One region of the Paenibacillus aurantius genome, then DNA from elsewhere that is predicted to be linked to it. Evidence: predicted binding sites of a transcription regulator. Region 1 holds the regulator's gene; each other region holds the start of a gene.
The links. The regulator LexA, encoded in region 1, represses DNA repair genes until DNA is damaged. The targets are predictions, from matches to a motif close to CGAACATATGTTCG.
Positions count from the first base shown of each region.

Region 1 (7,879 bases):
CCCAGGTTCGAAACCTGGAGGAAGCCTTGGATGTCAAAATCATTGACCGTACCCAGCTTATCCTCGACATTTTCGCCCAACGCGCGAAAACACGGGAAGGCATTCTGCAGGTCGAGCTTGCCCAGCTGAGCTATCTGTTGCCGCGTCTCTCCGGCCACGGGAAAAATCTTTCCCGTCTCGGCGGAGGAATCGGAACGCGGGGGCCAGGGGAGTCGAAGCTCGAGACCGACCGCCGGCACATCCGCAACCGCATCAGCGAGCTGAAGCGGCAGCTCGCCGAGGTAGTCCGGCACCGGACCCTTCACCGGGAGCGCCGCAAAAAGACGGGCATTTACCAAGTCGCCCTCGTCGGCTACACCAACGCAGGCAAGTCCACGCTGCTTAAGCAGCTCACGGACGCCGATGTGTACGTGGAGAACCAGTTGTTCGCGACGCTTGATCCCACCTCGCGCAACCTGGTCCTGCCAAGCGGCAAAGAGATCGTCCTGACGGATACCGTTGGATTCATCCAGAACCTGCCCCATGATTTGATCGCCGCCTTCCGGGCTACGCTCGAGGAAGCCAACGAAGCGGATCTCATTCTGCATGTCGTGGACGGCTCCTCGGAGATGAGGACGGAGCAGATGAAGGTTGTCGGCGAGGTTCTCGAAGAGCTCGGAGCCCACGGCAAAGAGCAGCTTACCTTGTTTAACAAGATTGATCTGCTGTCCCATCCCGAACAGGAGCTCCTGACCGTGGAAGGGGATTATCTGAAGGTGTCGGCCTACCGGGATAGTGATCTCGAGCGGATCAAGGAGCGCATCCAAGAGAGGCTCGCAGGAGACCGCAAAACGTTCCGGATTCCGGCGGATCGGGGCGATCTGATTTCGCTCGTGTACCGGATCGGCGACGTACTTACGACCGGGGAAGAAGAAGGGACGATGCTCCTGAAGGTTCAAGTGGACGAAACGGATTATGCGATAAACGGCTATAAGCTTGCGGACTACGAAGTGGACGGAGCAGAGGATAAGGGAGAGAAAGAACGGCATGACGGCATCTAAGCGAATCGAAGAGGTGGTGGATCAGGCGGAAGCTCTGATCGACGGCCGACTTAAGGAAATGGACCGAACGGTTGACCATAACCAGTGGAAGGTCATCCGGGCTTTTCAGAAATATCAAGTAAGCGATTTTCATTTTGCCGGCTCGACCGGGTACGGGTATAACGACAGAGGCCGCGAGGTGCTCGATCTGGTTTACGCGGAGGCGTTTGGAGCGGAGGCCGCTTTGGTGCGGCCTCATTTTGTGTCCGGGACGCACACGATCGGAACGGCTCTGTTCGGAGTTCTGCGCCCGGGGGACAAGCTGCTGTACATTACGGGGCGACCCTATGACACGCTCCACAAAGTCATTGGCCGGGGAAAGGACGGCTCCGGCTCCCTTGGGGACTGGGGCATCGCCTATGACGAGGCGCCTCTTCGCGGGGACGGATCTCCCGATTGGGATACCATTCGCGAGAAGCTGACCCCCGATACTCGGGTGGTAGGCATACAACGCTCCCGCGGCTACGATTGGCGGCCGTCCTTTACGGTGAGCCAGATTAAGGAAATGGTCGACTTCGTCAAAGGGATCCGGCCGGACGTGATCGTCTTCGTCGACAATTGCTACGGGGAGTTCACCGAGCGGACGGAGCCGACGGAGGCCGGCGTCGATCTTATGGCAGGCTCCCTCATCAAGAACCCGGGCGGCGGCATTGCGGCAACGGGAGGATATATCGCCGGCCGCGCCGATCTCGTGGAGAAAGCGGCCTACCGCTTGACCGCACCCGGAATCGGGGGAGAGGTAGGGGCGATGCTGGGAACGACGCGCAGCTTGTTCCAGGGCTTCTTCCTCGCTCCCCATCTGGTCGGACAGGCCCTCAAGGGTAGCGTCTTTGCTGCAGCCGTCTTCGAACGGCTCGGGTTTGAGACGCATCCCCGCTGGGAGGAGCCGCGGACCGACCTCATTCAGGCGATCCGCTTCACGGGAGAGGAGCACCTGATCGCCTTCGTGCAGGGCATCCAGAAGGCTTCGGCCGTCGATGCCCACGTCGTTCCCGAGCCGTGGGACATGCCGGGGTACGAGCACCCCGTTATCATGGCGGCGGGCACGTTCATGCAGGGCGGAAGCTTGGAGCTCTCGGCGGATGCTCCTATCCGGGAGCCGTATATCGGCTACATGCAGGGGGGCTTGACTTATTCCCACGCCAAGCTGGGGGTTCTATGCGCTCTTGAGAATATGGCCAAACGCGGATTATTGTAATTAAACCTCACATTTCTTGACACCTTTATGGGATAACGGTACAATAAATGTGACTAACCGTCACAGGAGTGATTGGCTATGGCTAACAATGATGAATTGCGCAAGAACATGGCGCTGTTCCCTATCGGGATAGTCATGAAATTAACCGATTTAACCGCCAGACAGATTCGGTATTATGAACAGCATGAATTGGTTAAGCCTGCCCGTACGGGCGGGAACCAGCGTTTGTACTCATTCATCGACGTACAACGGCTGCTTGAGATCAAAGATCTGATTGAGAAGGGCGTAAACATAGCCGGAATCAAACAGGTCCTGCTCCCGGTATCGGGTGATTCCGAGGAGGCGACGGTCATTACCGAACAAACCGAGATGAAGCGCAAGGAATTGACGGAAACCCAGCTCCACAAGATGCTCAAGCAGCAGTTGATCAGCGGCAAGCGTCCCGGTCAGGTTTCTCTGATTCAGGGAGAGCTTTCCCGATTTTTTCATTAATTCATGGGAGGAGATTTAACAGTGGGTTACAACAAAGGATATACCAAAGAAGATATTCTGCGCATTGCCAAAGAGGAAAACGTAAGATTCATCCGCCTGCAGTTTACGGATCTCCTCGGCACCATCAAGAATGTGGAAATCCCGGTCAGCCAGCTGGAAAAGGCATTGGACAACAAAATGATGTTCGACGGGTCTTCCATCGAAGGGTATGTGCGGATTGAGGAATCCGATATGTACCTGTATCCGGATCTCGACACCTGGGTCATTTTCCCTTGGGTGGCGGAAGACCGCATCGCCCGTCTGATTTGCGACATTTATCTGCCGGACGGCACTCCGTTTGCCGGGGATCCTCGCGGCATTCTGAAGAAAGTGCTGAAGGAAGCGAACGATAAAGGCTACTCGACGATGAACGTCGGACCAGAGCCGGAATTCTTCCTGTTCAAGTCCGACGAGAAGGGCAACCCGACGCTGGAGCTTAACGACCAAGGCGGTTACTTCGATTTAGCCCCTACGGACCTCGGGGAAAACTGCCGCCGCGAGATTGTGCTGACACTGGAGGAAATGGGCTTTGAGATCGAAGCTTCCCACCATGAGGTAGCCCCCGGCCAGCACGAAATCGACTTCAAATATGCCGACGCCATCAAAGCGGCCGACCAGATCCAGACGTTCAAGCTCGTGGTCAAGACGATCGCCCGCCAGCACGGCCTGCACGCGACCTTCATGCCGAAGCCGCTGTTCGGGGTGAACGGCTCCGGGATGCACTGCCACCAGTCCTTGTTCCGCGGCAGCGAGAACGCCTTCTACGACGAGAAGGATAAGCTGGGCTTGAGCGATGAGGCGAGACAATACATGGCGGGAATCTTGAAGCACGCCCGCTCGTTCGCCGCCATCACGAATCCGACGGTGAACTCTTACAAGCGTCTTGTTCCCGGGTATGAGGCTCCTTGCTACGTGGCCTGGTCGGCGAGCAACCGCAGTCCGATGATCCGGATCCCGGCTTCCCGCGGGCTGAGCACCCGGGTGGAAGTGCGCAATCCGGACCCGGCCGCCAACCCTTATCTGGCTCTCGCCGTTATGTTGAAGGCCGGCTTGGACGGCATCGAGAACAAGATGTCTCTGCCGGCTCCGACCGACCGCAACATCTATGTCATGAGCGAAGAAGAGAGAGAAGAGCAAGGCATCCCAAGCCTGCCGGCCGATTTGAAAGAGGCCTTGAACGAGCTCATTCGCGACGAAGTGATCTGCGACGCTCTGGGCGAGCATGCTCTTTCCCATTTCTATGAGCTGAAAGAAATCGAGTGGGACATGTACCGCACCCAGGTTCATTCCTGGGAACGCGATCAGTATATCACCCTTTATTAATCTTGCTTGCAAACGACCCCTTGGCCTTCGGGCCAAGGGGTTTCGTGTTTTGCCGATAGGGGGCGGAGAGAGCGGTGCAGCCAAAAAAGACCTGCGCCGAGGAGGCACAGGTCTTGGTAGAGTTCCTACTATTGAATGTCGCGGAAGATTCCGATGACCTTCCCGAGAATCGTTACGTTCTGAAGTAGAATCGGCTCCATCGTCGGATTCTCCGGCTGGAGGCGGATATGATCGCGCTCTTTATAGAAGGTCTTGACTGTCGCTTCATCATCTTCCGTCATGGCGACGACAATTTCGCCGTTATTGGCATTCGGCTGCTGGCGGACGATGACATAGTCGCCGTTGTGAATGCCCGCATCGATCATACTTTCACCGATGACGGAAAGCATGAAGACGTTGTCATCCCCGACATAATGCATGGGGAGCGGGAAATAATCCTCGATATTCTCGGTTGCGGTAATGGGTACCCCTGCCGTAACTTTACCGATCAGAGGGACTCGGGCAACCGAGAAGGAGAACATGGCTTCGCTGTCCTCTCCTAAGAGCTCAATCGCCCTCGGCTTGGTAGGATCGCGGCGGATCAGACCCTTCTTCTCCAGACGTTCGAGGTGGCCGTGCACGGTAGAACTGGAGGCTAGTCCGACCGCTTCCCCGATTTCCCGGACGGAAGGCGGATAGCCTTTCTCACGCACTTCGGTTTTGATAAAATCCAGGATCGCCTGCTGGCGGCCGGAAATTTTGCTCACAGTCATCACTCCAATAGGAAATATTAAGGAAAGTATATCATAGAACCGGAGTTCGTACAAACATTAGTTCGAGTTTCGACAAATCCAGCTCTCCTCAAAAAGGGAAACAAATGTTCTAAAAATGGTTGACCTGAACACATGTTCGTGTTATTCTCGTAACAGAACAAATGTTTGGGGGAGATTTCGGTGAATTCCTTTACGAAGACGGTAAGCAGTAAGCGTTCTGGGACGGTAAGCCATAAGCGTTCGGGCAAGGCTATTCGTTATCTTGTTCTTACTTTGGCCGTAGCTCTTTCGTTCTCCTTCGGCCTATTCTTTAAAGCATACGCGGGGAGCAGCGACGATCTGCAATCCCTTCCCGCTTCTCATAAAATGACGGATGTAATTAAGGGGGATACGCTCTGGAGCATTGCCCAGGAGAACGCTCCTAAGGGAGAGAGCGTGCGTTCGTATATGCAGCAGATCAAGAAGCTTAATCATCTGGAAGGAACTACTCTTAGACCGGGACAAATTCTATACTTGCCCTAACCCGGTGCAATGGGTTGTCCTCCTAACGCGAATTTAGAGCACTTTATGGACTGGCTTTCCGTAGACACGGAAGGCCTTTTGACATTCTAGCCGTCCCTTGACAGGCCGGGGGGTTAATGGCAAAGTAAGAAAGAAACGAGCCGTACAGCAGGGAGGCGAAACCTAATGGGAATGGACGAAACCATTGCAAGAATTAACGAACTGGCGCGCAAAGCCAAAACCGTAGGTCTTACCGACGAGGAAGTGGAAGAACGAAACGAGCTTCGCAAAATTTATATAGAAGCTTTCAAATCCAGTCTGAAGGTTCAACTGGATTCCATTAAGTATGTAGAGGATGAGGAAGACAATGTCCCGTAAGTGGGAACGAATGGTAGAGAAGAACCGGAAGACCGCTAACAAGCGCAGGCTTAAGCAGGGACAGGAGCGAATTTCCTACTCGGGCACCGAAGAGGTGGAAGTGTTTCGCGGCAGAAGCTGGATTCTGCCCCTCGTTCTCATTCTGTTCGCCGCAGCTTATGCCCTCGCTTTCTACGGATACTATGACCAGGATACTTCGTTCTGGATTACGGTAGCCTGTTACGGTCTGCTTGGTCTCTTCCTGTTTGCGTTCCGGCGGCCTATCCTCCGGATCGGTCGGAACCGGATCTCCTCGCGGCGGTTCGCCGGCGACAAGTGGCTGGAACCGGGAGAGATCGACGAGATTATTCTTTCGCCGAGAACCGCGGTTATTCAGCTGAAGGAGAAGAGAGTCCGCTGGATCTTTACCCGTTTCCTTCACCGGATGCCGATCGGGGATCTTTCCGCCAGGCTGAGGGAGTACGCCGCACGTCACGGCGTGAAGCTGACGGAGCAGAGCAAGTAAGCGGTTGTTACCGCAAACACCAGAGATAGAGAAGGGGAGCAGATAATGGCATTGAAGGCGGTTTTGTTTGATCTGGATGATACGCTTCTTTGGGACGAGCGCAGCGTCCGGGAGGCCTTTGAGGCAACCTGCCGTTCAGCGGCTGAATGGTATCCGGACATCAAGCCGGAGGAACTGGAAGCGTCCGTCCGTAAGGAAGCCCGGGCTTTATATGAAGGATATGAAACGTATCCTTTTACCCAGATGATCGGAATCAATCCCTTTGAAGGGTTATGGGCTAACTTTACGGAAGGGGAGCATGACAGCTTCCGCAAGCTGCAGGCGTTAGCGCCGGGCTACCGGAAGGAGGCTTGGACGCGCGGACTGAAAGGAATCGGCATTGAAGACGCCGGGCTGGGAGCTGAACTGGCGGAGCGGTTTCCTAGAGAACGCCGGGCCCGGCCGATTGTGTACGAAGAAACCTTTGAAGTTCTCGATTCCCTCAAGGGAAAGGTCAAGCTGCTCCTTCTTACGAACGGATCCCCGGATCTTCAGCAAGAAAAGCTGGCGGGCTTTCCGGAGCTGGCCGCCTACTTTGATCATATCCTCATTTCGGGCACATTCGGAGAGGGCAAGCCGGCCGTTACTATCTTTAACCACGCGGCAGGTCTGCTCGAAATCGATCCCGCCGAAGGGCTCATGGTGGGGGACAAGCTGACCACCGATATCAAAGGCTCCGCTGCCATCGGCATGAAGAACGTCTGGATCAATTCTCACGGGGCCGAGATCACCGGAGACGTGACTCCCACCTATGAGATCGGCCGATTAAGGGAGCTTCTTCCGATTGTGGAATCCCTGCTTTAATCCATAAATGAGAAACCCGCCTGGGCGCTGAAGCCCGGGCGGGTTTGTTTTACGGATATCTTTATTCACAACTGCTGCACAAGGAAGCTGTCTTTCTCCCGGCCTCATGCCGTCTAAATGCTTAATAAGACTTAGGCCTTGATGAAGGCTGGGTCATCGAACGGATGAGCAATCCAGCCCTCGGTTTCGATGAACAGACGGACGGCGACGATTTTACGGTCCTCCATGAGGGTAAAGAAGTGCGGTTTGTGCTCCGGTACCGAGATAACATCGCCGGCGGTCAGTTCGACGTCGAAGTAGCCGACATCGTCCGTTCCTTTGATAATGAAGATCCCGTTGCCCGCCGTGATGGCGCGAACCTCATCCTCGGTATGGGTATGCACCTGCTCGAATTTCTTCAGCAGCTCTTCAATGTTCGGAGTTGCCTCGGACAGCACGACGATGTCCCAGGTGCGGTAGCCGCGTCTTGCCGCCAAGTCGCGAATCTCGGAGTCGAAGGTTTGGAGAATTTGAGCCTTCTCCTCATCGGAAAGATCGAATCTTTCCTGCAGGCTGGCGGGGAGCTTGCCCGGGTCCCAATGCTCATAAAGCACTTCCTGCTTATCGAGAAAAGCTTTGACCTGCTCTTCCCCGGTGATGCGTTCGTTGGTGCTGCGAATGCGAATTTCGGCCATGATGAACGTCCTCCTCTAACAATCTTTACTCTATGTTTTCTATTATAAAGCACGACTCCCCCGGTTGTCGATGAAGGGGACAGAAATATTCCGGG
Region 1 is NZ_CP130318.1:3,580,394-3,588,272, reverse strand. Features, by position in the region: gene hflX (GTPase HflX) at 1-1,040, shown strand, start outside; gene MJA45_RS16045 (methionine gamma-lyase family protein) at 1,027-2,277, shown strand; gene MJA45_RS16040 (MerR family transcriptional regulator) at 2,356-2,769, shown strand; gene glnA (type I glutamate--ammonia ligase) at 2,791-4,131, shown strand; gene lexA (transcriptional repressor LexA) at 4,260-4,877, opposite strand; gene MJA45_RS16025 (LysM peptidoglycan-binding domain-containing protein) at 5,250-5,405, shown strand; gene MJA45_RS16020 (DUF896 domain-containing protein) at 5,571-5,762, shown strand; gene MJA45_RS16015 (hypothetical protein) at 5,752-6,267, shown strand; gene MJA45_RS16010 (HAD family hydrolase) at 6,313-7,110, shown strand; gene MJA45_RS16005 (1,2-dihydroxy-3-keto-5-methylthiopentene dioxygenase) at 7,242-7,784, opposite strand.

Region 2 (7,879 bases), 820 kb from region 1:
ATAATCCAATTCATTCTCGATTTTCTTCGTAATATCACGGGCCAAGCGGAACGCCTCGGTGTCATCCACCTTGTCCGGCTGAACCATAACCCGGATTTCACGGCCGGCCTGGATGGCGTACGATTTCTCGACCCCTTCGAAGGATTCCGAAATATCCTCCAGTCTTTCCAGCCGCTTGATGTACGTTTCGAGCGTTTCGCGGCGGGCCCCCGGCCTTGCAGCCGATAAGGCGTCCGCAGCACCCACGAGCATCGCGATGACGGAAGTCGCCTCGGTGTCTCCATGGTGCGACGCAATGCTGTTGATGACAACCGGATGCTCTTTGTATTTCTTTCCGATCTCTACGCCGATTTCCACATGGGAGCCTTCGACTTCGTGATCCAAAGCTTTACCGATGTCATGCAGGAGTCCGGCACGTTTCGCCAAAGTAACGTCTTCTCCAAGTTCTCCTGCCATAAGCCCCGACAGATAAGCCACTTCCATCGAATGCTTAAGCACATTCTGTCCATAGCTGGTTCTGAATTTGAGCCTTCCCAATATCTTGATAAGATCGGGATGCAGACCATGTACGCCGATCTCGAAGGTGGCTTGTTCCCCGTATTCGCGGATTCGTTCGTCCACTTCCTTCCGGGATTTCTCCACCATCTCTTCGATTCGTGCCGGATGGATTCGTCCATCCGCCACAAGCTTCTCCAGGGCCGTCCGCGCGATTTCGCGGCGGATCGGATCGAATCCGGAGAGGATAACGGCTTCCGGCGTGTCGTCGATAATGAGGTCGATGCCGGTCAGCGTCTCCAGAGCCCGGATGTTCCGTCCTTCGCGACCGATGATTCTGCCCTTCATTTCTTCGTTAGGCAGCGTAACGACGGATACCGTCGTCTCGGCAACATGATCGGCTGCACAACGCTGGATAGCTAGCGTAATGATCTCTCTGGCCTTCTTGTCCCCTTCTTCTTTAGCCTGCTGTTCAATCTCTTTAATCAGTTGGGCTGCTTCATGACGGACTTCCTGTTCAACATTGGTGAGAATGATGGACTTCGCTTCTTCCATTGTCAATCCGGAAATACGCTCTAACTCGGCAACCTGGCTGCGATAAAGCTGATCAATTTGTCCTTGGGTCTCGTCGATCCGCTTCTCCTTGTTGGCCATTTGTTCTTCTTTGCGTTCCAGAGATTCTAATTTTTTATCCAGCGACTCCTCTTTTTGCAACAATCGTCTTTCTTGTCGTTGTGTTTCATTCCGACGTTCACGAATGTCTTTTTCAGCTTCGGCCCGAAGCTTGTGGACTTCGTCTTTGGCTTCGAGTACCGTTTCTTTCTTAAGTGCCTCGGCATCTTTCCTGGCGTTCTCAATAATCTGTTCGGCCGCGTGTTCCGCACTCGAAATTTTCGCTTCAGCAAGAGATTTGCGGATAAAATACCCAATCCCAGCGCCAAGAAGAATCCCAACAACGAGAGCGACCACGGCCCAGATGACGGTAGTCATCATCATGTTCACCTCCCCGTTGTTCCTCCAAGGTGTTAGCTTGGGATATGTTCGGTTTTTAATCCGAGCTTCATTGTACAGGTAACTGCTTTACATTCTTGTGGGATCATTCGATTCGCCGTCATAAAAGGTTATGAAAAGTAAAATTGGCGATTTTACTTTGCGAATCCAATGATTTGAAGAAAAGATATACAAAATTTATTTTATCTTTTGTCGAAGAATATTGTCAAGCTTGTGACTAATGGAACTGGCAGGCATCCCCATGGAGAGAACAGGAATATGATTAATATCATTAAATAATAGGTTAACGACGTTAATCTAATTCAATCAAATTCCTCTATACTCTCTCCTGTTATCCGTTTGACGGCCTCTCCTACGATGGAGGGGGTATACCCTCTCCTCATGAGAAAAGCATACAGTTTCCGCTTCTTCTCGTATTCCTCCCCGGATAACGTAGGCCATTTTTTGCGGGCCAGGTCTTCAGCGCTGGTCAACTCCTCTTCCTCCCCAATTCCCTCGACAGCTTCTTGAATTTTGCTGCGGTCGATTCCTTTCTGGGCGAGCTCGGCTTGAATCCATTTCTTCCCTTTCTTGTTGAAGGTTACTCGCTGTTCCGCCCACATCTTCGCGAATTGGGTATCGTCCAAGTAGTTCTGATCCAGCAGCTTGTCAACCGTTCCCTGAATTAGAGGCGGTTCGTACCCCCGCTGTTTCAGCTTGAGCTTGACTTCCTTTACCGATCGTGGCCGAACCCCAATAAACCGGATGGCATCGAGGTAGGCACGGTGTTTCTCGTCTTCCTCCAGTATGGTTTGAAGCTGTTCTTTGTTTACGACCTCTCCCTTAAGGAGGCGGTATTTGATAAGCAGGTCCTCATGCACGGAGAAGGCATATTCCCCATCCAAGTGAACGTTATACCGGTGCTTGTTTCTTTTCTGTTTGTCGACCCGGGTAACTGTCGATTCTTCCGATGCTTTCATACTCTCTCCTTTCCGGGCTCCTGGCAGCCATTAGGAATGAGACTTTCACCAACCCTTCCTGCCTTCGGGTTAGGTGAGCAAATTCCAAAAAAGCCGCACCTGGTAGGCGCGGCTGGTTGTATAATTATTCCAAGCTAAGCAGCAAATCCTCGTCTTCCTCTTCCTCGGTGTCTTCGGTCACAACCGCAACCAGATTGCTGGATTCCCGTATCTTCTTCTCAATGTTATCGGCGATGTGAGGGTTCTCCTTCAAGAACTGCTTGGCGTTCTCGCGTCCTTGTCCGAGGCGTTCGCCCTCGAAGGAATACCAGGCGCCGCTCTTGTCGACGATATCCATCTCGGTTCCGATATCGACGATGCTGCCTTCCCTCGAAATGCCTTCTCCGTACATGATGTCGATGTCGGCTTGTTTGAACGGAGGAGCAACCTTATTCTTAACAACCTTGATCTTCGTACGGTTCCCGATCATATCATTGCCCTGCTTGATGGTCTCTACCCGGCGCACTTCAAGGCGGACAGAGGAATAGAACTTAAGGGCACGTCCTCCTGGGGTAACTTCCGGGTTACCGAACATAACCCCAACCTTCTCGCGAAGCTGGTTGATAAAGATGGCGATAACCTTGGATTTGTTGATCGCACCGGACAGCTTACGCAATGCCTGAGACATGAGACGGGCCTGCAGGCCGACGTGAGAATCTCCCATATCCCCTTCGATCTCGGCTTTCGGTACGAGAGCCGCAACCGAATCAATGACAATAATGTCCACCGCTCCGCTTCGCACTAGAGCTTCCGCAATTTCAAGAGCCTGTTCTCCGGTATCCGGCTGGGAAAGGAGGAGCTCATCAATGTTAATGCCTAGCTTCCGGGCATAGACAGGGTCCAAAGCATGCTCGGCGTCGATAAACGCCGCTTGTCCACCCGTCTTCTGAACTTCCGCGATCGCATGCAGAGCCACCGTCGTCTTACCGGAAGATTCCGGTCCGTAGATTTCTATAATTCTCCCGCGGGGAAATCCCCCGATGCCTAATGCTATATCCAAAGCCAAGGAACCGCTAGGAATTGTCTCTACCTTCATATGGGTAGATTCACCGAGCTTCATGATGGAACCTTTGCCGAATTGCTTCTCGATGTTACGCAAAGCCATTTCTAATGCCGCACGACGATCTGACAAATGACTCACTTCCCTCTTCGTTTATATTTATATTTTACCCTTTTTCCTCCCGCTTGCCAAGCATTTTTTCGAACATACATTCGTTTTTTTGGTCGTGCCGGGTCAAGAGGACAACAAAAAACCGCAGCCAAAGTCGATAACTTCGCTGCGGTTCTTCCGCTAAAAAGGATACTCTTATTTTACTCTATTTCTCTCGTCCTGGCAATGCGGTGCAGCCTATTACGGATTCGGGGCCTCTGTCAAAGTAAGCCACAGGTGGTAATACGCCGCCTTAGCCGCTCTCCATTTGATAGATTCCCGATTGCCGGAAGCCTGGATCCGGATTACCTTGGCCGGCTTGTTCCTTTCGGCAATGCCCAGAAAGACGAGACCAACCGGCTTGCCTTCCGAGGGACCGGGTCCCGCTACACCGGTTATGGCTGCGGCATAATCACTTCCGGTTGCCTCCATTGCCCCGGCGGCCATAGCCGCAGCCGTTTCCTCACTTACCGCTCCCGGTGCATGCTCTCCCTCCAACAGCTCCAGCGGTACCTTCAGGACATTATGCTTGACCTCATTCGTATAGCTGACAATACTGCCCTTGAAGACGGTCGAGCTCTCCGGAATGTCGGTGAACATATCGCTGAACAAGCCCCCTGTGCAACTTTCGGCGGCCGAAAGGGTCCGCTCCCGGGAGCGGAGAATCCGGAATACGGCCTGCTCGATCGGTATGTCCTCTTCCGCATACAAGTGACGTCCCACCCGCTTCTCAATTTCCTGCTGGGCCGGCTTTATTTTGGCCCATGCCTCCTGCTCACTGGCGGCACGGGTAGTGAGACGGATGGTCACTTCGCCTTCTTTGGCGTAAGGCGCGATGGTCGGATCCTGCTGGCCTTCGATAAGATCCAGAAGAGCATGCTCCAAATTGGATTCGCCGATTCCCGCGAATTTTAGCATTCTGGAATACAAAGGGGTCTCATCGGTCATTCGCTTGCGGATCCAGGGAATCCCATGCTTCTCGAACATCGGCTTCATTTCCTTCGGAGGCCCGGGGAGCAGCATGTAGTGAGTCCCATTCTGGGTTAAGGCCACCCCCACCGCCAAGCCCGTTTCGTTCGGAAGAGGGTCGCTCCCTTCCAAAACAATCGCCTGCTTGATATTGCTCTCCACCATTTCCGCTCCTCGTGCTTCAAAAAGACTGCGGATTTTGTTCATGGCTTCTTCCTGGATATGCTGCTTGCGGGTAAGGTAAACCGCCAGCACCTCTTTGGTCAGATCATCCTGGGTTGGCCCGAGTCCCCCCGTGCAGATAATCAAGTCCGCCCGGGATTTGGCCAGCTCCAAAGCGTCCCGGATCCGGCCGGCGTTATCTCCGACGACCGTCTGAAAATAAACATCCACCCCGATCCCAGCACACTGCCTGGACAGAAATTGGGCATTGGAATTGACAATTTGGCCCAGCAGCAGCTCCGTTCCCACTGCAATGATTTCCGCTCTCATACCGCCATCTCCTTTTTCCTAAGCCCTTATGGGGGGAATAAAAAACAATAGGGTGTCCCCTACTGTTTTAGATGTTGTCATAGTTGATGACATGCTTGTTTTTAATAAAATAGACGTAGCCGGAGTAAAGCGTAATGATCGCCGCCAGCCAGCTGACCACCTGGTCAAACGGGAAGTCGATGAAGTTAAAAGGAAAATTGTTCAGCAGAAGGGAAATGATCGCCGTGATCTGTACGGCCGTTTTCCATTTGCCCCACTTGTCCGCCGCCATGACGATCCCCTCAAGCAGCGCAATTTGGCGCAAACCGGTCACTGCAAATTCCCGGCTGATGATGACGATGACGATCCAAGCGCTGAGCTTGTTCATTTCCACCAACGAAACGAGTACCGCCGACACCAGAAGCTTGTCCGCCAACGGATCAAGCAGCTTGCCTAGGTTCGTCACGAGCTTCCGTTTCCGGGCTATGTAGCCGTCCAGACTGTCCGTGCTTGCGGCGACAATAAAGATCAGGGCGGCAATAATCTGGTTATAAGTAATGCTGAACTCCTGCAGCTTAATGTCAGGGAATTTCACTTTCACCAGCAGAAAGAAAATGATGACGGGGACCAGCAAAATTCTGGCCACCGTTATCCGGTTGGCCAGGTTCATGCGATTTCCTCCCCTGACAGATCAAATTCAAAGGAATGCGTAATTCTGACCTTGGTAATTTCTCCGATATTCGCCTTGCAGCCGCTGACGAATACTTCCCCGTCGATCTCCGGCGCATCAAATTGGGAACGCCCGATATACACATCGTTGCGGCCGTCATAGCGCTCAATAAGCACGTCCAAATCCTGGCCGATGCGCAAGCCGTTGCGTTCGTTTGCAATCTCACGCTGGACTTCCATCAGGGTATTCGCCCGGAATTCCTTTACGTCATCCGGAACCTGATCCGGAAGGCGGGAGGCCGGCGTATCCTGTTCTTGGCTGTAGGTGAAAACTCCCAAGCGGTCGAACTTGATTTCACGCACGAACTCCACCAGATTCGCGAAGTCCTCTTCCGTTTCACCGGGAAACCCGACGATAAGGGAAGTTCTAAGCGAAACGTTAGGGATTCTTTCGCGAATTTTGCGGACCAGCTCCCGGGTATCCCGCTGGCGGCCCGGTCTTCTCATTCTCTTCAGAATGGAATCTTCACTGTGCTGAAGCGGCATGTCGATGTACTTGCATACTTTAGGATTCGTGGCAATGGTTTCAATCAGCTCGTCCGTAAAGAAGCCCGGATAGGCGTAATGAAGCCTCACCCACTCAATTCCCGGAACTTCACTAACCTTGTTAAGAAGCGCGGGTAGCATGAACTGCTCGTACAGATCGGTTCCGTAGTTCGTGGAATCCTGGGCGATCAGACTGATTTCCTTTACGCCTTGGGAGGCCAGCTGGGCCACTTCGCCGAGAATCGATTCCACGCTGCGGCTGCGGAACTTTCCTCTCATGATGGGAATGCTGCAGAAGGTGCAGTTGTTGTCGCAGCCTTCGGCTATTTTGACATAGGCGGAGTAGCGCGGAGTCGCCATCCGTCTAGGCAGCGCCTGCTCGTAGTTGAAGATAGGATTGCCGACGGCGACAGGTTTCTTGCCGACCAAAGCTTCGTCAATGATAGCATTGATGTTGTGAAAATCCCCGGTCCCTACAATTCCGTCAATCTCCGGCATTTCCTTCATGAGCTCTTCCTTGTACCGCTGGGTCAGACAGCCGGACACGATCAAGGCTTTCAGGTTCGCCGTTTCCTTCAGTTCCGCCATATCGAGAATGGTGTTGACGGACTCTTCCTTGGCTGCATCTATAAATCCGCATGTATTAACGATAATAACCGTGGCTTCTTCCTTGCTGTCGACAAGGGAATACCCCCGCTCGTGCACCAAACCTGACATGATTTCGGAATCAACCAGGTTCTTCTCGCACCCCAATGTAACCACTTTAATCTTCTCTGTCATCCGTAAGCCTCCAATACGTTCCGTTCATCCTTAACAAGTATAATACAACGATATTGGAGTGTCAAAATGGACAACCCCTTGATCCACAGGGCCGGAAGCCGCTGAAATCAAGGGGTTGGAGGGGGGATGCCGTTTAGCGGAAATTCGAGAATTGAAGCTCCAGCGGCAGATCGGCCTGCTTGATCAGCTGGATGGCCTTCTGAAGATCATCCCGGCTCTTGCCCGAAACCCGGATCTGGTCTCCTTGAATCTGACTGGATACTTTCAGCTTCGAGTCACGAATCATGACATTGATCTTCTTGGCCATGTCCTGGTCGATTCCCTGCTTGAGGGTGACCTTCTGCCGGACCGTACCGGATGAGGCGGGCTCCACCTTTCCGTACTGCAGATTTTTGAGGGAAATCCCCCGCTTGGCCATCTTGGATTGAACGATATCGATGACATTCTGCAGCTTGAATTCATCGTCCGAAATCAGCACGAGCTCGTCTTTTTCCAGCTTGATGCTGCTCTTGCTTCCTTTAAAGTCAAAGCGGGTTTCGATTTCCTTCTCGGCTTGGTTGATTGCATTGTTCAGTTCCTGCATATCGATTTTTGAAGTGATGTCAAAGGAGTTATCGTTTGCCATGTGCCCTCATCCTTTCCCTTATTGTTATTGAACGGTGGCCGGGGATCCCGAAGGTAACGGTGCTCCTCCCGGATCAAATTGGAACCGCTTCGGATTGGGGGCTTCTCCCACATTAACAACCGTTCCATTCACCTTTAACTCGACGGCGTTGGCTTTGCCGAGCAG
Region 2 is NZ_CP130318.1:2,757,795-2,765,673, reverse strand. Features, by position in the region: gene rny (ribonuclease Y) at 1-1,485, opposite strand, end outside; gene MJA45_RS12530 (regulatory protein RecX) at 1,809-2,465, opposite strand; gene recA (recombinase RecA) at 2,590-3,636, opposite strand; gene MJA45_RS12520 (competence/damage-inducible protein A) at 3,856-5,115, opposite strand; gene pgsA (CDP-diacylglycerol--glycerol-3-phosphate 3-phosphatidyltransferase) at 5,183-5,764, opposite strand; gene rimO (30S ribosomal protein S12 methylthiotransferase RimO) at 5,761-7,089, opposite strand; gene MJA45_RS12505 (YajQ family cyclic di-GMP-binding protein) at 7,223-7,714, opposite strand; gene MJA45_RS12500 (helix-turn-helix domain-containing protein) at 7,739-7,879, opposite strand, start outside.
Region 2: the regulator LexA is predicted to act here: its motif matches at 3,706-3,719, upstream of recA (recombinase RecA).

Region 3 (7,879 bases), 1.2 Mb from region 1:
CAGATGCGGCGCCCAGTCGAGGCGCGCCGGCACGAGCCCGGCGGACGCCCAGACGGCCGCCGCGGCGAAGAGCAGCGGCACGCCGTACTGCTGCAGGCTGAGGCCGAGCAGCTCGGTGGTGATGCACGTGCCGATGTTGCTGCCGAGGATGATGCCGAGCGTCTGCGGGAAGGCCAGCAGCCCGCTGTTCACGAGGCCGATGGTCAGGACCGTTACCGCCGTGCTGCTCTGCAGGACGGCGGTAAGGGCGGTGGAGGCCAGCAGGCCGCGGGCGGGGGTCTGGGTAAACCGTTCCAGCACGGTTTGGAGCAGGGAGCCGGCCCAGCGGTGGAGCGCGAACTCCATTCCTTTCATGCCGAGCATAAACATGGCGAAACCCGCGGCGAGCGGGAGGACGATGGCATGCAGCATGGGAAGCTTGTCTCCTTTTAGATGAAATGGTAAACGAGAAGCTTCGCCGCTCCTTGCGGTTTAAGAGTGCGCAGGGGACGGGCGGAATGAATCCATAAGCGGGCAGGCGGGGCTTGGTCAATTCATGTATATGCCCGGCCTGCCTTCAGAATGAACAGGAGTGGAAAAGTTGGCAGCCGTATATTTGCAACGCAGCCGCAAGATTACCCAGCTCGGAGGAGCCTATGGCTCCAAGCTGAACGCCGAGGCCGTATGGGGGGCACAGAAGCATCCGCGCAGCCGGATCGAGCTCGGGCACCCCTGGGTTTACCGCAGTGAAGTGGAACGGGTCGAAGGGGACCCGGCTCCGGGCTCCGTCGTTCCGGTCTACAGTCACCAGGGGCAGTTTCTTGCCTCGGGGTATTACAACCCTGATTCGCAGATGATCGTCCGCATTGTGGACCATCAGCCGCTCACGGAAATGGACCGGGCCTTTTTCGTCTCCCGATTCCAGGACTGTCGGAGGCACCGCAGCCGGTTTCTTCCCAACCAGAGCTCTTACCGGGCGGTTTACGGGGAAGCGGATTTCCTTCCGGGACTCATTGTGGACAAAATCTCCGACGTGCTGGTCGTCCAGCTTCTCACCTTGGGAATGGACCGCTGCCGGGATGTTATCGTGGAAGCGTTGGTGGAGGTCTTTGAGCCGTCCGGCATCTACGAGCGCAGCGATGTGCCCATTCGGGAACTGGAGGGACTGGAGCAGCGAAAAGGTCCCCTGTACGGGCAGTGCCCGGAGAGGGTCGTTATCGAGGAGAACGGCCTTCAGTTGGAGGTCGATATCCGGGAAGGCCAGAAGACGGGCTATTTCTTCGACCAGAGGGAGAACCGGGCCGCCATCGAACCGCTCATGAAAGGATGGGGGGGGCGCAGCGGCATCCGGCTGGAGGAAAGAACCGGGGAAGACGGGATCGCGAAGACCGTTCCGGTCAACGCCAACGGAAAGCCGGTAAGCTATCCCTTTTGGGACGGGGCGACCGTTCTCGAGTGTTTTTCGCATACGGGCAGCTTTACGCTTCATGCCTGCCAATACGGGGCGAAGAGAGTGACGTGCCTGGACATTTCCGAGCATGCCGTCGAGAGCGCCCGGGCGAACGTGGAACGCAACGGCTTCCTAGACCGGGTCGAGTTCGTGGTAGCGGATGCTTTTCAATATTTACGGGATCAGGTCAAGGGAAGCGAGCAGCGGAAAGAGCGGGCGGACGCCGGACAGAAGAAAGTGGACACCTCCAAGCCGCTCGAAGAGGGCGGCCGCACGTGGGATGTGGTCATTCTGGATCCGCCGGCCTTTGCCAAAACGAGAAGCGCCGTCGAAGGCGCCTGCCGCGGGTACAAGGACATCAACCTTCACGGCTTGAAGTTGGTTAATGAAGGAGGCTATCTGGTTACGGCCAGCTGCTCCTACCATATGAAGCCGGAGCTGTTTCTTGAGACCGTTCATGCCGCCGCCGCCGATGCCGGGAAAATTCTCCGCCTGATCGAGTTCCGCGGAGCGGGCAAGGATCACCCCCGCATTCTGGGGGTCGACGAAGGGCATTATTTGAAATTTGCCATCTTTGAAGTGCGGAGCCGGCAAGCCTAACGGCTGCAAGGTCTGCACCAGTACAAGGCCTCCTTATCCAGGAGGCTCTCTTTTTTTATGCGCTTTTCTCCTAAATTCCTTGGGATTCTTTTTCCAGTAACGAACAAATGATCTCTATCTCCCGCCAAAGTGTGATAGAATAGAGGAAAATTGGTTTGCAGACAGGAAAGAAAGAGCTGGGAAACGGTAGACCCGGCTGCAGCATGAGGAGGAATACCATGGGTTTGCGGTTCGTAATGGGACGGGCGGGTACCGGCAAAAGCACCCTGTGTTTGAAGGAGATCCGAAAGCGTCTCGAAGAAAGTCCGGAAGGCCATCCGCTTCTTCTGCTCGTTCCCGAGCAGTCCACCTTCCAGGTGGAGCAAGCGCTTCTGGAATCTCCGGAGATAAAGGGCTACACCCGGGCACAAGTATTCAGTTTTCGGAGGCTCGCGTGGCGGGTCATGCAGGAAACCGGACATACGGCAGGCGTTCCTATAGACGATCTGGGCAAGGCGATGCTGCTGCAGCGCGTTATACATAAACGGAGAAAAGAATGGAAGGTTTTTCAGCAGGCCGAAGGGGAAATGGGCCTGATCGGGGAAATGACCCGGTTCTATAAGGAGCTGAAACGCTGCGGCATCACCCCGGAGGCTTGGGAGGCGCATACGTCGGACCTGCCCGCGGACCGGGAAGGGACGGGCTGGAAGGACAAGCTCGAAGACCTGTCCATGCTGTACCGGGAGTATGAGTCGGAGCTGGCCGGGCTTTATTTGGATACGGAGAGCTTCCTGCCCCGTCTGGCCGCCGCCATGCAGGACTGTTCCCTCCTCGGTGATGCGGAGCTTTGGGTGGACGGGTTCTTCGGCTTTACGCCCCAGGAGCTTGAGGTGATCGTAAAGTGCGCTCTGCACTGCCGCCAGGTGACCGTTACGTTATGCTTGGACCGCCCTTATGACGCGGGGGAACGTCCGGACGAGCTGGATCTTTTTCACCCTACGGCACGGGCGATGATCCGGCTTAAGGAGCAGCTGGATGCGCACGGGGCGGAACCGGCGGAAACGGAGATTCTCGATGGAACGGCGCCGCCCCGCTTTGCGGGCAGTCCGATGCTCGCTCATCTGGAAAGGCAGTACGCCTTGAAGAATCCCTCCCGCGGAGGCACTTACCCGGATGGGCCGGTAGAGACGGGCAAGCCGTCGGTTTCCGTTCATGCCGCTGTTCACCGCCGGGCCGAGGTAGAAGGAGCCGCCAGGGAAATGCTGAGGCTCGTCCGGGACGAGGGCTTGAGGTGGAGGGATCTATCGGTCCGGGTCAGGAAGCTCGGGGATTACAGCGAGCTGATCGGAACGGTTTTCCCCGAGTATGGCATTCCGTATTTCCTGGATGAGAAAAGGTCCGTGGTTCATCACCCGCTGGTGGAATTTATCCGTTCCTCCCTTGAGATCATCCAGCATAATTGGCGCTACGAGGCTGTCTTCCGCTGTGTCAAAACGGACTTTCTCCTTCCTCTCGAGGGGGAGGAGGATGCCGGGGCCGTCGACCGCAACGGAATGGACGAGCTGGAGAATTATGTCCTGGCCAGAGGCATTCAAGGCTACCGCTGGAAGGATGACCGTAACTGGAGCTTCCTTCAGCCGGAAGTGCCGGAGGAGGACGACGGAATCACTCCCGAGCCCGGAAGAACGAAGGAGCAGGCCGACAAGCTGACGGCATGCCGCGAGCGGATCGTTCCCGTTTTCCAGCGCTTCGAGGAGCGGTTCAAGAACGCCGGCGGACGTGTCTCGGCGATGACCGAGGCTCTCTACGCCCTTCTTGAGGAATGCCGGGTTCCGGAGAAGCTGGAGGGCTGGAGCGGAGAGGCGCTTAAGTCCGGCCGGCCGGAGAAGGCGAGGGAGCACGGGCAGGTTTGGGACCGGGTGATGGACCTCATGGATCAGCTGGTCGAGCTGCTTGGGGAAGAAACGGTTACGGCCGAGGGCTTTACCGCGCTTGTGGACACCGGCCTGGAGGCCATCTGCCTCGGCCTGGTTCCTCCGTCTATGGATGAGGTGCTGGTCGGTACTATGGACCGGACCCGCTCCACACAGAAAAAATACTCCTTTGTGCTCGGCGTCAATGAAGGCGTGCTTCCGGCTAAGGCGGATGAAACGCCTGTACTTTCAGATGCCGAAAGAGAAAAGCTGAGAGAGTCGGGACTTGATATGCCGGACAGCCTCCGCCGCAGGCTGCTCGATGAGCAGCTGCTTGTGTACTCCGTTCTCTGCTCCCCCTCGGAGCATTTATGGGTTAGCTACCCTCTTGCCGATGAAGAAGGGAAGTCTCTGCTTCCTTCCGAGATCATCAAGTCCATCCGGAGATGGTTTCCGGGGCTCGGGGAGGGGCTGCTGCTGGCGGAGCCCGATCCGGAGAGTGCGGAAGAGGAGCAAATGGCCTACCTGTCCCGCCGGGAGAAGGCACTCGCCGTTCTTCATTCCCAGCTGAAGCAGGGGGCCGCCGGGCGCCCCGTTTCCGAGCTGTGGTGGGAGGCCTACAACTGGTTCGCGGGACGGGAAGCGTGGAAGGCCCCGCTGGAACGCCTTGCGGCCTCCCTCACGTACCAGAACCGCGAGAAGCCGCTTGCTCCTGAAACCAGCCGTCTGCTTTACGGGAATGTGCTTAGGGCGAGCGTTTCCCGAATGGAGCGCTACGTTTCCTGTCCGTTCTCCCAATTCGCTTCTCATGGGCTGAAGCTTAGGGAGCGGCGCATTTACCGTTTGCAAGCCCCCGATATCGGCCAGCTTTTTCATGCCGCGCTGAGCCATGTGGTCCGGGACATGCAGCAGGACCAGCTGGAATGGGCCGTTTTGAGACCGGAGGAAGTAGTGGGGAAGGCTTCTGCGATCGTCGACAAGCTGACCCCGCGCCTGCAGAGCGAGATTCTGCTAAGCACCTCCCGCAACCGCTACATCGCCCGCAAGCTGAAGGAAACGGTCGGACAGGCCACGCTTATGCTGGCCCGGCACCATCAGCTGAGCGAATTCGTTCCGGTCGGGCTGGAGCTGGGCTTCGGTCCCGGGGAGCCGCTCCCCGCTCTTGCTTTCCGGCTGCCTAACGGCTGCCGGATGGAGATCGTCGGGCGGATCGACCGGGTGGACCGCGCCGAGCACGGCAGTGAAATTCTTCTCCGGGTACTCGATTACAAATCGAGTGAAACGAATTTGCGCCTGACGGATCTGTTCAACGGACTGTCTCTGCAAATGCTGACCTACCTGGATGTCGTTATTACCCATTCGCCGCAATGGCTGGGGCAGAAAGCCCGGCCGGCGGGCGTTCTCTATTTCCATGTTCACAATCCCCTCATCCAGACGAGCAACGGGCTGCCTGCCCACTCCGTGGAAGCGGAGCTGCGGAAACGATTCAAGATGAAGGGACTCGTGGCGGACGATACGGAGATCGTCCGGCTGATGGACCGGGAATTGAAGGACCGGACGGGCTATTCCCAAGTCATTCCGGTTTCGGTAAAAACCGACGGCAGCTTTTCCAAGGTGTCCTCGGTCGCTTCCCCCCGGCAGTGGGACCTGCTGAGAGGATACGTACGCTCCGTCATCCGGGAGATCGGAACGGAGATAACGAACGGCCAGGTGGGCATTGTTCCTTACCAGCAGGGTCCCAAATCGGCTTGCACTTTCTGTTCCTACCGGCCGGTCTGCCATTTCGACGCCCAGCTAGAAGGCAACCAATACCGGCTGTTCGGGGCGAGAAGCGGGGAGGAAATATGGGAAGCCATGGAACAGACGGCTTCGGCCCTGGAAGGTCCGGAAACGCTTGAAATCCATACCGACCGCACCAAGGAAACCGGAACGTCACCGGCAGAGAGAGAAGAGAAAGGAGGACCTTGGCGATGACATCCGTTATCCCTAAACCGGCCGATTCAACATGGACGAATGAACAGTGGGATGCCATTTCCCTGTCAGGTGAAAACATTCTCGTGGCGGCTGCCGCGGGGTCCGGCAAGACGGCGGTTCTGGTCGAGCGCATCATCCGTAAGCTGTCCGACGAAACGGATCCCATGGATGTGGACCGGCTTCTGGTGGCGACGTTTACCAAGGCGGCGGCGAGCGAGATGAAGCAGCGGATCCGGGAAGCCTTGTCGGCCGCTCTGGAGAAGAGTCCCGATTCGGCTCACCTCCGCTCCCAGCTGGCTCTGCTTAACAAAGCATCCATTACGACTCTTCACTCCTTCTGTCTGGAGGTCATCCAGCGGCATTACCAGGTCATTCGCCTCGACCCGGGGTTCCGGATCGGGAACGAAACCGAAACGGCCCTCATGAGGCAGGAGCTGCTCGAAGAATTGATGGAAGAGAACTATGAGCAGGCGGAGGAAGACAGCCCGTTCTGGCGGCTGGTCGACTGGTTCAGCGGAGAGCGCAGCGATGCCGCCCTCTTCCGTCTCCTCCTGCAGCTGTACGATTCCTCCCGAAGCCATCCTTATCCGGAGCATTGGCTTAAGGAAATGGCCGGGCTTTTTGGCCGGCATGACGAGGAAGAGGTTGGCGCTTCCGGTCAGGGCTACCTCGCCTGGCAGGAAAGTTTGGCCTCCGATGTGAGGCTGGAGCTGAACGGAATGGCCGGTCTTCTGAAGGAAGCCGTTAGAATAGCCGAAGGTCCGGGGGGACCGGCTCCCTATCTGACCAGTCTGCAGGAAGAGCTTGCGGCGATCGAAGCGAGGCGCGCTGCGGCCCGCGGAAGCTGGGAAGACATGTACCAGGCGTTCCAGGACCCGGTTTTCGGACGGCTGAAGGCGTGCAAGGGGGATGAATACGACAAAGCCCTGCAGGACAAAGTCAAGGCCCTCCGCGATAGCGTCAAGGAAAGGCTCGGCAAGCTGCAAACGGATCTGTTCGGACGGACGGAGGAGCAGTTCCGGCAGGAGCTGGAGAAGACCGCTCCCCTGATGACGGCTTTGGTGGAGCTGGTGCTTGCCTTCGGGGAACGTTACCAGACCGCTAAGCGGAAAAAAGGACTCGTGGATTTCGCGGATCTGGAGCATTACTGCCTGCAAATTCTGACGGGAGCCGAATCGGTGCCGGGCCGGCTGGTCCCTTCCGAAGCGGCTGCCGAATACCGGGAGCATTATCTTGAAATTCTTCTGGACGAGTACCAGGACACGAACCGGGTTCAGGAAGCGATTGTGGAGCTGATCTCCCGGGACGGCAAGGGAAACCGGTTTATGGTGGGCGACGTCAAGCAAAGCATATACCGGTTCCGGCTGGCGGAGCCGGGTTTGTTTCTGGAGAAATACAAGCGCTTCGGCTCGGACGGCACGGGAGGAGGGCGCCGAATTGATCTGGCCCGCAACTTCCGCAGCCGTCAGGAGGTGGTGGACGGGGTCAACTTCCTCTTCCGGCAGATCATGGAGGAGCAGGTAGGAGAAATCCGCTACGACCCGAGCGCCGAGCTCGTTTGTGGAGCGTCTTATCCGCCTAACGAGCTGGATTTGTCGGTCGAGCTCCTTCTGGTCGACAAGGCCGGGCAGGATGAAGGGAAAGGGACTTTCTCTCCTGACGAAGGAGAAGAAAGCGGAGGAGCCGATTCCGAGTCCGCTGACGAGCAGTCGGCCGAGAAAGAGGAGCAGGCGGCTCTTCTGGAAGCGAGGCTGATCGCCTCCCGAATCCGGTCCCTTATGGGAGAGACCGGCCCCCGCTTTCTCACGGCCGGACGAAAGGGCGAGCCGTCCCGGCCGCTCGAGTACCGGGATATTGTCATCCTCATGCGGGCGACCCAGCAGTGGGCGGGCGTCTTCATGGAGGAGTTCAAGAGGGAAGGCATTCCCGTGTATGCCGAGCTGAATTCAGGCTATTTCGCTGCCACAGAGGTCGGGGTGATCCT
Region 3 is NZ_CP130318.1:2,358,364-2,366,242, forward strand. Features, by position in the region: gene MJA45_RS10620 (Na/Pi cotransporter family protein) at 1-411, opposite strand, end outside; gene MJA45_RS10625 (class I SAM-dependent rRNA methyltransferase) at 647-2,029, shown strand; gene addB (helicase-exonuclease AddAB subunit AddB) at 2,248-5,895, shown strand; gene addA (helicase-exonuclease AddAB subunit AddA) at 5,892-7,879, shown strand, end outside.
Region 3: the regulator LexA is predicted to act here: its motif matches at 2,130-2,143, upstream of addB (helicase-exonuclease AddAB subunit AddB).